Regions from separate parts of the Sphingopyxis sp. YR583 genome, predicted to be linked through region 2. Evidence: predicted binding sites of a transcription regulator. Region 2 holds the regulator's gene; the other holds the start of a gene.
What was found. Region 2 encodes LexA, which represses DNA repair genes until DNA is damaged. Its sites were predicted from a motif close to GTTCCNCNCTTGTTCT; they were not measured.
Positions count from the first base shown of each region.

Region 1 (5,906 bases), on a different contig from region 2:
CACCAGCTTGGCACCCAAAATTGCGGTGACATCGCCGATATCGCGGCCGGGGTGAAGTTCGACGATATCGGCGCCGACGATAGGCGAGGTTTGTTTGTGCAGCACGGCCAGTACCTCGCGCACCGTGAGCCCGCCAGGTTCCGGGTGCGCGACGCCCGGCGCCACCGACGGGTCAAGACCGTCGAGATCGATCGAAATATAGAGCGGCCCTTCGAGGACCGGCACCATATCCGGGGTAAAACCCGCCATCGGGATGATCTCGACGCCAAAGCGCGCCGCCTGCTCGCGGCAATGGGCGTTGAGCGTACGGATACCGACCTGCACCAGCCTTTTGACATATCCCGCCTCGCAAATGCGGGCGAAAGGCGATGCGTGGCTGCGTGGATTTCCGGCGAAATCATCGTAGAGATCGGGGTGCGCGTCGAAATGGAGGATCGTCACCGGCCCATGGCAAGCCGCCGCGGCCTCGACGAGCGGAAAGGTCACGGCATGGTCGCCGCCGAGGGCGAGCGGAACTTCACCATCTTCGCGCACATAGGCGATGTGGCGCCGGATCGCGGCGTCGTCCTGCGCGGTGTCTTCGGTCAGCGACAGGTCGCCGTCGTCGGTGAGCGCGATGTCGGTGCCGATCTCGGGACCGAGTTCGCTCGCCATATTGCCGCGGTCGCTCCACAGCGCCGCGCGGATCGCGGCGGGGCCGGCGGCGGCGCCGCGTTCGAAGCTGCTGTTGATGTCGGTGGGCAAGCCGAAGAGGCGGATCGCGGGCATGCGCCGCTTGTAGCCGCTGGCAAGGGCGGCGCAAGGATCAACGGCGGGCGGGCCGACCTGCAGGGGAGAGGGAATGCAGGCACCCCAATGGGGCAAGGAGGGGGCTGGAGGCCCGCCGCCGTTAGCCGGCCGGTCCGCCGAAGCGAACCGGCCGGAGGACTATCAATTGTCGTCGTCGCCCTCGTCGTCGGGGCCGGCCATCATTTCCTCGGCCACCGCGTCGGTGCGGCTGCGAATCGCGGCTTCGAGCCGTTCGCGCAGTTCGGGATTTTCGGTCAGGAAATTCTTCGCATTTTCGCGGCCCTGACCGATACGGATCGAGTCATAGCTGAACCAGGCGCCCGATTTTTCGACGAGCCCGGCCTTGACGCCGATATCGAGGATTTCGCCGATCTTGGAAATGCCCTGCCCGTACATGATGTCGAATTCGACCTGTTTGAACGGCGGCGCGACCTTGTTCTTGACGACTTTGACGCGCGTGGTGTTGCCGACGATCTCGTCGCCATTCTTGATCTGGCCGGTGCGGCGGATGTCGAGGCGGACCGAAGCGTAGAATTTGAGTGCGTTACCGCCGGTCGTGGTTTCAGGGTTGCCGTACATCACGCCGATTTTCATGCGAAGCTGGTTGATGAAGATCACCATGCAGCGCGAACGGCTGATCGAACCGGTGAGCTTGCGCAGCGACTGCGACATCAGACGCGCCTGCAGGCCGACGTGGCTGTCGCCCATCTCGCCCTCGATTTCGGCGCGCGGAACGAGCGCGGCGACCGAGTCGACGACGAGCACGTCGATCGCGTTCGATCGTACAAGGGTATCGACGATTTCGAGCGCCTGCTCGCCCGTGTCGGGCTGCGACACGATGAGTTCGTCGATGTTGACGCCGAGCTTGCGGGCATAGACGGGGTCGAGCGCATGTTCGGCGTCGACGAAGGCGACGGTGCCGCCCGTTTTCTGCGCTTCGGCGAGCGTGTGCAGCGCGAGCGTCGTCTTGCCCGAGCTTTCGGGACCATAGATTTCGATGACGCGGCCGCGCGGCAAACCGCCGACGCCGAGCGCGATGTCGAGGCCGAGCGAGCCGGTCGAGATCGCCTCGACCTGCATGGCTTCCTTCGAGCCCAATTTCATTACCGAGCCCTTGCCGAACGCGCGATCGATCTGCGCGAGCGCGGCGTCGAGCGCCTTCTGCCTGTCCGTGTTGTTCACTGATTTCCCCGATTCGACGAGTGACAATTGTCCGGCCATGACCGTCCCTTTCCAGCTCTAGAGCGACAGCAGAAGCATCGCAACGCCGGAACTATGTACCACATTTGTTCTCAGTGAACAAGCGGGGAACAAAATTAAATGGAACGGGAAGAAAATGCCCCTATTCCGCCGAAAAATCCTTCAGCGCCGCTTCGATGTCACTGATCCGGAACGGCTTGGTGATCAGCTTGCGATGCGCATGCGCGGGCGGAATGACGTCGCCTCCGCCCGAGGTGAAAGCGAAGGGAATGCCGCGTTCGGCAAGCGCGTCGGCGACCGGCCAGCCCTTTTCGTCCCCAAGGTTGATATCGACCAGCGCGCCGCCGAGAGGTTCGCCGGAAATGAAGGCGAGCGCTTCCTCGTTCGTGGTCGCCTGCGCGGGTTCGGGCAGGTCGAGCGCGTCGAACATATCGGCGAGCATCATGCCGATCAGCACATCATCCTCGACGAGCAGGATGCGTTGATCACTCGCCATTGGACACCCGATGCGCGGCATCGTCGAGCGCGGCCGAAGTCGCCTCGGCGAGCTGCGCGACAGAGAAGGGCTTTGGCAGGAAAGCGACATTGTCGATGTCGATCGACTGGCGCAGCTGCTCCTCGGCATAGCCCGACATGAACAGGACGGGCAGACCGGGTCGCTTGGCGCGCATGGCGCGCACCATCGCCGGACCGTCCATCGTCGGCATGACAACATCGCTGATGATCAAATCGATCTTCTCCATTTGCGCGAAACGTTCGAGCCCTTCTTCACCCTGCGCGGCGGTGACGACGTTATAACCCGCACGGGTCAGCGCGCGTTCCGCAACCGCGCGCACCATATCCTCATCCTCGACGAGCAGGATCGTTCCGGTGCCCCATTGGCTCTTCTTGGGCTTGACCGGCGGCGGCACGACGACGGGCGCCTCGCCTTCGGCGCGATGGACGGGCAGATAGATCGAAAAGCTCGTCCCCTCCCCCAGCTTGCTGTCGGCAAAGATGAACCCCGCCGACTGCTTGATGATCCCGTAAACCGTCGACAGCCCGAGCCCGGTACCCTTGCCGACATCCTTCGTCGTGAAGAAGGGTTCGAAAATCTTGGGCAGCACATCGGGCGGAATACCGGTTCCGGTATCGCTGACCTTGAGCGCGCAATAATCGGCCGGCGGCATGAATTCATTGCCCATTTGCCGCACGTCGGCGGCGGACACGGGGAAGGTTTCCATGGTCAGCGTCCCGCCGCCGGGCATCGCATCGCGCGCGTTTACCGCGAGATTGATGATCACCTGCTCGAGCTGGCCGGGGTCGGCGCGCACCGCGCCCAAACCGCGGCCATGATGCACCGACAATTGCACCGTTTCGCCGATCAGCCGCTTCAGGAGGTGCGACACCTCCGAAATCACGTCGGGCAGCTGGAGGATCTGCGGGCGCAGCGTCTGTTGCCGCGAAAAGGCAAGCAATTGCCGCGTCAGGCTGGCGGCACGGTTGGCGTTGCTACGAATCTGCTGGATATCGTCATAGTCGCTGTCGCCCGGCGTATGGCGCATCAGCATCAGGTCGCACGCGCCGAGAACGGCGGTCAGGATATTGTTGAAGTCGTGCGCGACGCCGCCCGCGAGCTGACCGACCGCCTGCATTTTCGAGGCCTGCGCGACCTGGCGTTTGAGCCGCGACTCCTCGCTCGAATCCTTGAGGCTGAGCAGCACCGCCGCCTCGCCGAGTCCGCGCACACCGACGACGCGCATCGACACCGGCTCGCCGCTCTGCCCCGCGAGGCGGATCGAAAGATCGCCCCCGACCTGTTGTCCGCTGCTGTGGCGGCGGATCATGTCGGACAGCGCGCCCTTGTCCTCTCCGACGACGATGTCGCCGGGGTAGCGCGGCATCTTGCCCTCGGGCAGGCTCGCAGCGCGGACAAAGGCGCGGTTCATATAGAGAAAGCGCCCGTCGCGATCGACCATGGCGAGCCCGAAAGGCAGCAGCGAGAGCAAAGTTTCGACGTAGGTTTGCGCGGTGCCGCGATCGGTCGGCCCCATTTCCTCGTCGAGCATCGCGAGCAGCATCGGCGTGTTGCTGTCGGCGGACGCGAGCGGGATCTGGATCAATCGCACGGGGGTCGCGCGATCACCTTCGCGCGCAAAATATAGCGCCCCGGCATCGTCGAGCCGGATCATCGGCGCGACGTCGCGGCCAGCATAGTGGCGCGCATCATCCTCGCCCAGCGCGCGAAGCAGGAAGGCCTGATTGGCGACGCGCAAGCGTCCCTCGGCGCTGACGAGCGCGGCCATTACCCCTGCATGACCGAGCGTGCGGCCGGCGGGACCGTCGAGATGACGGATGATTTCGGCAACGAGGTCGAGCCGTTCGAGCGCCGAAAAGCGCCAGACCAGATAATCGTCCGACTGCCCCGCCCGCGTCACCTGCGCACGCAATTGCAGCGGCCCCACGGCGAGGTCGTCGGCATAACCCTCGCCATCGCGCCACGCGATACGACCGGCATTCTTGAGCGTTTCGGCCCCGCGTCCTTCCAGCGGCAGGCCGGGCGGCGTCACGAAGCCATTGAACCATGTTCCGAAAAGATCGTTGGCGCAGACCATCCGCCCGCCGCGATCGGTGACCGCGATCGCGACATCGTCGTGATTCACCGCCTGCCGCAGCATCGTCCAGTCGGGTGCGACCGCTTCGCCGGTCACCGCCGCCGGAAACAACCGGCGCGCGAGCAGCACCCCGCCCGCCGATACAGCGAGCCCCGCCAGGAAGCCCGCCGCCAGGATCATATTGCCCGTCGCCCAGAACAGCAACGCGGCGGACAGCAAGGCGAGCCCGCCGAGTGCCGCCTTGTCGACCTGCGACAGGCCCGCCGGCGCCGCCAAGGGTCCGGCGGAACCCGCCCCCCTGATGACATCACCATCAGCGGAGGGCAGGCTTTGCACGGTCAACGGCTATCTTTCCTGATTGTGCATCACCAGATGCGGACGCGGTCCTTCGGTGCCAGATAGAGCTTCTGACCCTGCTTGATCTGATAGGCTTTATACCAAGGGTCAAGATTGCGCGAGACCCAAGTCCGCTGGATCGACGGCGAATGCGGATCGGTCGTGATACGCTGCGACAGATTCTGCTCGCGGTAGTTGCGCCGCCACACCTGCGCCCAGCCGAGGAAGAAGCGCTGGTCGCCGGTCAGGCCATCGATCACCGGCGCTTCCTTGCCGCCGAGCGACGCCTTGTACGCGTCATAGGCGATCGTCAGGCCGGCAAGGTCGCCGATATTCTCGCCCAGCGTAAACTTGCCGTCGAGATGCTCGCCGGGCAGGATTTCATAGGCGTTATATTGCGCGATCAAAGCCTGGCCCGCCGCCTCGAACGCCTTCACATCCTCCGGCGTCCACCAGTCGGCAAGCTTTCCGGTCTCGTCATATTTCGCGCCCTGGTCGTCGAAATGGTGGCTGACCTCATGCCCGATCACCGCGCCGATGCCGCCATAGTTGACCGCGGCGTCGGCATGCGGATCGAAGAAGGGCGGCTGGAGGATCGCGGCGGGGAAGACGATCTCGTTCATGCCGAAATTGGCATAGGCGTTGATCGTCATCGGGGTCATGAACCATTCCCAGCGACGGATCGGGCCGCCGAGATGACCGATATTGTCGTCATGTGCGAACTGGTTCGAACGAAGCGCATTGCCGAACAGGTCGTCGGCGCGGATTTCCAGCGTGCCATAATCCTTCCACTGATCGGGATAGCCGATCTTCGTGGTGAAATTGGCGAGTTTCTTCCGTGCCTTGACCTTCGTCGCCGGCTGCATCCATGTCAGGCCGTCGATACGGCGGCCCATCGCGCCGAGGACGTTCTTGACCAGTTCGTCCATCGCCGCCTTGGTTTCGGGCGGGAAATATTTCGCGACATAATCCTTGCCGACCGCGTCG
Region 1 is NZ_FNWK01000001.1:104,056-109,961, forward strand. It holds gene speB (agmatinase) at 1-768, opposite strand, end outside; gene recA (recombinase RecA) at 931-2,010, opposite strand; gene BLW56_RS00535 (response regulator) at 2,132-2,485, opposite strand; gene BLW56_RS00540 (hybrid sensor histidine kinase/response regulator) at 2,475-4,859, opposite strand; gene BLW56_RS00545 (M13 family metallopeptidase) at 4,949-5,906, opposite strand, start outside.
Region 1: a site for LexA is predicted at 2,086-2,101, ahead of recA (recombinase RecA). Genes of this name have one in related genera too.

Region 2 (5,906 bases):
CATGCGAGGTTCCGGTTGCAAAGCACGGAAATCGTGCGGCTTCTTCAAAATCCGGCGCGGCTGACACGTTGGAGGCACTCGGCCTCGACATGGAGCGCGCGGACCGGCAGGCCGAGGAACAGCTCGCCGACCTTGGTATCTGTTTTCTTTTTGCCGGCACGCGCCACCCCGCGATGAAGCGCATCATGCCGATCCGCAAGGCGATCGGGCGGCGGACGATCTTCAACCTGATGGGGCCGCTCGCGAACCCCGCGCGCGTCACGCGCCAACTCGTCGGCATCGCGCGCCCGGCCTATGTCCCCGTCTATGCCGAGGCGCTCCACCGGCTCGGCACCGAACATTCACGGGTCATATCGGGCGACGAAGGGCTCGACGAGCTTTCGCTCGCGGGCGGTAACGAGGTCGCGGTGGTGACCCCCGAAGGCGTGCGCATGCAGCGCAGCGTCGCGGCCGACGCCGGTCTTCCGACGCGCGCATTGTCCGAAATCCGCGGCGGCGACGCCGAATATAACGCCAGGGCGCTGCGCCGCCTGCTCGAAGGCGAACCCGGCGCCTATCGCGACGCGGTGCTTTACAATGCCGCCGAGGCGCTCGTCGTCGCCGGGGCGGCCGATACGCTGGCCGAAGGGGTCGAGGAGGCCGCCGAGGCAATCGACAAGGGCCTTGCCAACGCGCTGCTCAATTGCTGGATCGCCTATAAATGAACAAGCTCACGCAAATCCTTGCCACCAAGGCCGACGAAGTCGCCGAACGGCGCGCAGCGCGCTCGCTCTCCGCCCTCGATGCGATCGACGCCGGTCCGGTGCGCGGTTTCGCCGCCGCGCTCCAGGCAAAGATTGACGCGGGCTCATTCGGCCTGATCGCGGAGATCAAGAAGGCTTCGCCGTCCAAGGGTTTGATAAGAGAAGATTTTAACCCGGAAGATCACGCGCGCGCCTATGCCGCCGGCGGCGCCGCCTGCCTGTCGGTCCTGACCGATGCCCCCTATTTTCAGGGACATGAAGATTATCTCGTCGCAGCGCGCGCGGCATGCTCCCTCCCCGCGCTGCGCAAGGACTTCATGGTCGATCCCTGGCAGGTCGCCGAGGCGCGCGCGATCGGCGCCGATGCGATCCTGATCATCGTCGCCGCGCTCGAAGACGGCATGATGCGCGAGATCGAGGCTGCGGCGTTCGAGCGCGGCATGGACGTTCTTGTCGAGGTCCACGACGAAACCGAGCTCGACCGCGCACTGACGCAGCTCAAATCGCGCCTGATCGGCGTCAACAACCGCGACCTTCGCACTTTCGAAACCGATCTTGCCGTCACCGAACGGCTCGCAAAGCTGGTCCCGCCCGGAACGCTGCTCGTCGGCGAAAGCGGCATCGCCATCCACGCCGACTGCCAGCGACTGGCAAAAAGCGGCGTCAAAGCGTTCCTTGTCGGCGAAAGCCTGATGCGCCAGCCTGACGTCACGACGGCAACCAAGGCGCTGCTGGAGGGCTGACGTCCGCTTTGGGGTGGTTAGCTGCCGTTATTCCTCGCGCGCGCTAAGTCAGCGTCTGATCGCATCGAACATGTCGATCACACTCAGAAGACCTTTCCGCTCGTCGTCGAAAAGATCCTCGTACTTCAGCGCCTCATGACATTTTTCGACAAGAATGCTGTCTAGGTGTCTGGCTCGAAAATGCATGAACACAAAATGGGCACGCCACTGGAGAAATTCAGAAAAAGCTCTAGTTTCGTCGGCATTCTGGCGCTTGAGAACGGGCCATAGTGCAGCAAAAGCCGAATTGGATACCGCCATCGTCGCCGCGACTGAGTTCGGGACAAGTTCTTCAGTGCTCAAAGTCGCCATCCTTCGGCCGCCGCCCAATTTTGGCACTTAGCCTACGTCGGCGCGGCAATGTCCGCAACCGGTCGTCAGCTGCCTTTCCCCATCCGCGATCCCTACCTACACCAAAACTGCCCCGCAAAAGCGGCCACAGCTTGGCGCCTATCATTTCCGCTCGGTCATCCCCCTTGCCTTTCCCGCCCCGCGTTGCTTGGCTGCGAACACATGACACCCAAACCGACTCACCTCGACGAAACCGGCACCGCGCATATGGTCGATGTCGGCGCCAAGCCCGCAACGCAGCGGCGAGCGGTCGCCGGCGGGCGCATCATCATGTCGCCCGAGGCGCTCGACGCGATCCGCAGCGGCAATGCGCCCAAGGGCGACGTGCTCTCGACCGCGCGCATCGCCGGTATCATGGGCGCCAAACGCACCGCCGACCTCATTCCGCTCTGCCATCCGCTCGCACTGACCATGGTGGGCATAGACTTTATATGGGAAGACAATGGGATATCGGTCGTTGCTGTTGCGCAGACGACGGGACAGACCGGCGTCGAGATGGAGGCGCTCACCGCCGCTTCGGTGGCGCTCCTCACCCTCTATGACATGGCAAAGGCGCTCGACCGCGCGATGATCCTCGGCGACATCCGCCTGCTCGAAAAGAGCGGCGGCCGCTCGGGCGACTGGCGCGCCGCATGAGCGGCCTGCTTCCGGTCGAGGAAGCACAGGCGCGGCTCCTGGCGCTGTGCGCGCCGCTCGGCAGCGAAAATATCGCCTTTTCCGAATCGCTTGGCCGCTATCTCTCGCATGATGTGAACGCGCTGCGCGATCAGCCCGCGGCGCCGCTGTCGGCGATGGACGGCTATGCGATCCGCTTCGACGATCTTCCGGGTCCGTGGACCGTCATCGGCGAAACCGCCGCGGGCGCCGCGCCGGACCTTGCGGTCGGGCCCGGCGAAGCGATGCGGATCTTCACCGGCGCGATGCTCCCGGCGGGCGCCGACACGGTGATCGTGCAGGAAGACGTCGTGCGCGAAGACGACAGGCTGCGGTCGACCGGTGACGGCCCCGGCGCGCGCGGGCGCCATATCCGCTCGCAAGCCGCCGACTTCGCTGCCGGCGACTGCCTGCTTCCCGCCGGCACGCGCCTGACCCCCGGCGCGATCGCCGCCGCGGCGATGAGCGGTGCGGGCGAACTTGCCGTCGGGCGCCGCGCGCGCGTCGCGATCCTCACCACCGGCGACGAGCTGGTCCAGCCCGGGCGCACTCTTGCCCCGGGGCAGATCCCCGACAGCAATGGCGTGATGCTCGCGGCAATGCTGTCGGGCGAGGTCGACGGGGTCATCCTGCCGCACCATGTCCGCGACGACCGCGAGACACTTGCCAAGGTTCTGAAAGAGTTGGCGCGACGTCACGACGTCATCGTGACCGTCGGGGGCGCATCGGTCGGCGACCACGACCATGTTCGCGGCGCGCTGGGCGACGCAGGCGGGCAGCTCGATTTCTGGAAAATCGCGATGCGCCCCGGCAAGCCGCTGATCGCCGGAACGCTGGGCGACGCGATCCTGCTTGGCCTGCCCGGCAACCCCTCCTCGGCCTTCGTCACCGCGACGCTCTTTCTCCTGCCGCTCGTCCGCCACCTTGCCGGGGCGGCCGATCCGCTGCCGCCCGTCCATCAGGCCCCGCTCGCCGCCGCCCTTGCCGAAGGCGGCACACGCCGCGACTATCTGCGCGCGCGACTCGAAAACGGGCGCCTGACGCCGTTGATCGGGCAGGAAAGCGGCCGCACCCTTCCCCTCGCCTCGGCGAACGCGCTGCTGATCCGCGACATCGGCGCCCCGGCACGCGATGCGGGCGACCTCGCGGATTATCTTGTCATCGCTTGACAAATTCCGCTTTGTTCCACTATCGTTCTCAATATGTCCGGAATTGGCATCATGGAGAACGAACGATGTTGACCGCGAAGCAGCATGAACTGCTCCACTTCATCCAGGAACGCCTTGATTCGAGCGGCATTTCGCCGTCGTTCGAGGAGATGAAGGAAGCGCTTGGTCTCAAATCGAAATCGGGCATACACCGGCTGATAAGCGCCTTGGAAGAAAGAGGTTTTCTCCGCCGCCTGCCCAACCGGGCCCGCGCGCTCGAGGTTCTCAAGGTGCCCGAGGCTGTGAAGCCCGCGGTGCGTGAGCGTAGCGACAATGTGGTTCCGCTCCGCAAGCCCGCCCCGGCGCTCAAGCCGATCGCCGCGAACGACGTCATCGAGATCCCGCTCCACGGCAAGATCGCGGCGGGCGTCCCGATCGAGGCCTTCGAGGATCACAATAATCTGGCCGTTCCCGCCGCACTGCTCGGCTCGGGCGAACATTATGCGCTCGAAATCTCCGGCGACTCGATGGTCGAAGCGGGGATTTTCGACGGCGATTATGCTCTGATCCAGAAAGCGAGCACCGCGCGCGAAGGCGACATCGTCGTCGCGCTCGTCGACGGGCAGGACGCGACGCTCAAATATTTTCGCCGCGAAGGGCAGATGATCCGTCTCGACCCCGCGAACAGCGCCTATGAGCCGCAGCGCTACCCCGCCGATCGCGTCATCGTGCAGGGTCGTCTGTCGGGATTGCTTCGTCGTTACCACTAAGCTGCTGCGGCAGCCGCCAGGGATGCCCGTCGCCCGCCTTGAGCGTGGCGACGGCCTTGGGCGTTTCACCGAGGTAGAGCGCTAGGCCGCCGCTGGCCGCAAGGCTGTCGCGATCGATCGTCATCCAGCGCCCGGCGCACTCGCGCGGTAACCAGCGATCGCTGATCACGACATCAGCCGCCGCGCAGGCGGCCGCCATATCGGCGCCCTCGATCCGGTCGCGCCCGCGCGATGCAAGAATGACATATTGCGCTCTGCCCCGCCCCTGCTTCCAGCGGCAGAAATCGCGATTGCATTCGACATGGCCGAGACCTGCCAACGCCGCCAGCGGCATGTCGGTCCCCGCCGCTTCCGCCATCGTATCGCGGATATAGTCGCCCGCCCGGTCGCGCAGCAACGCGTAGCTGCCATCGGGCAGCGCCGCGGCGATGTGGCGGCCATCGCCGGTGACGAGCAGGTCGGGGCGCGGCTGAAAAAGCAATGTTGCCGCGCCGATCGCCAGCGGAACGAACCCTGCATGGCGCCAGCGCGTTTGCCAAAGCAATATCCACAGCCCGCCGAAAACCGCGAGGCCAAAACCCCATGGAGGAAAGCTCGGCAGCGTTGCCACCGCACCTGGTGCGTCGGCGACGGCATGTGCGAGCCACAACAGGAGCCGCAACGCCTGTTCGGTGATCCACCAGAAGGGCGCCCCCGCCCCGATCGTATCAAACAGGAGCGCCAGCGCCTCGAACGGCATGATGACAAAGGTTGTGAGCGGAATCGCGACCACATTGGCGAGCGCGCCGTAGAGACCCGCCTTGTGGAAATGGAACAGCGCGATCGGCGCCAGCGCCACTTCGACAATCAGCCCGGTAATCAGCAGCCCGGCGACGCCGCGCCCCAGCCGAAACAGCCACGTCTCATCGCGCCGTGCGAGAAACGCTCGCATCGGCCGACTCTCGTGCAATGCGATGATAGCGGTGACGGCGGCGAAGCTCAGTTGGAAACTCGGTCCCGCGAGCGACTCGGGGCGCCAGACGAGGGCGATCAACGCACCGGCGGCGACGAGCCGCAGCGTCAGCGCCTCACGCCCCATAAGGAACGCGACGAGGACAAGCAGGGCGGCGATAAATGAGCGCAGCGTCGGCACCTCGGCACCCGCGAGCAATGTGTATCCGCCACCCGCCAGTGCCCCTGCGGCGGCGGCAAGCGACAGGACATAGCCCGCGAGCGCGAGCCGCCGGTTCAGCGCCAGCAGCCGCAGCGTCAGGAACATCGCAAATCCGACGACGGCGGTCACATGCAGCCCGCTGATCGACAGGAGATGCGCCAATCCGCTCCGCCGCATCGCCTCCTCGTCGGCTTCGCTGATCGCGCCGCGGTCGCCCGTGACCAGCGCGGCGGCGATTCCCCCGGGCGAGCCTTCTATCCGATCGTGAATATGCGCGCTGAGCCGCGCGCGCAGTGGCGGCGTCG
Region 2 is NZ_FNWK01000002.1:560,417-566,322, forward strand. It holds gene trpD (anthranilate phosphoribosyltransferase) at 1-704, shown strand, start outside; gene trpC (indole-3-glycerol phosphate synthase TrpC) at 701-1,486, shown strand; gene BLW56_RS14720 (hypothetical protein) at 1,535-1,828, opposite strand; gene moaC (cyclic pyranopterin monophosphate synthase MoaC) at 2,039-2,512, shown strand; gene glp (molybdopterin molybdotransferase MoeA) at 2,509-3,699, shown strand; gene lexA (transcriptional repressor LexA) at 3,765-4,448, shown strand; gene BLW56_RS14740 (ComEC/Rec2 family competence protein) at 4,402-5,906, opposite strand, start outside.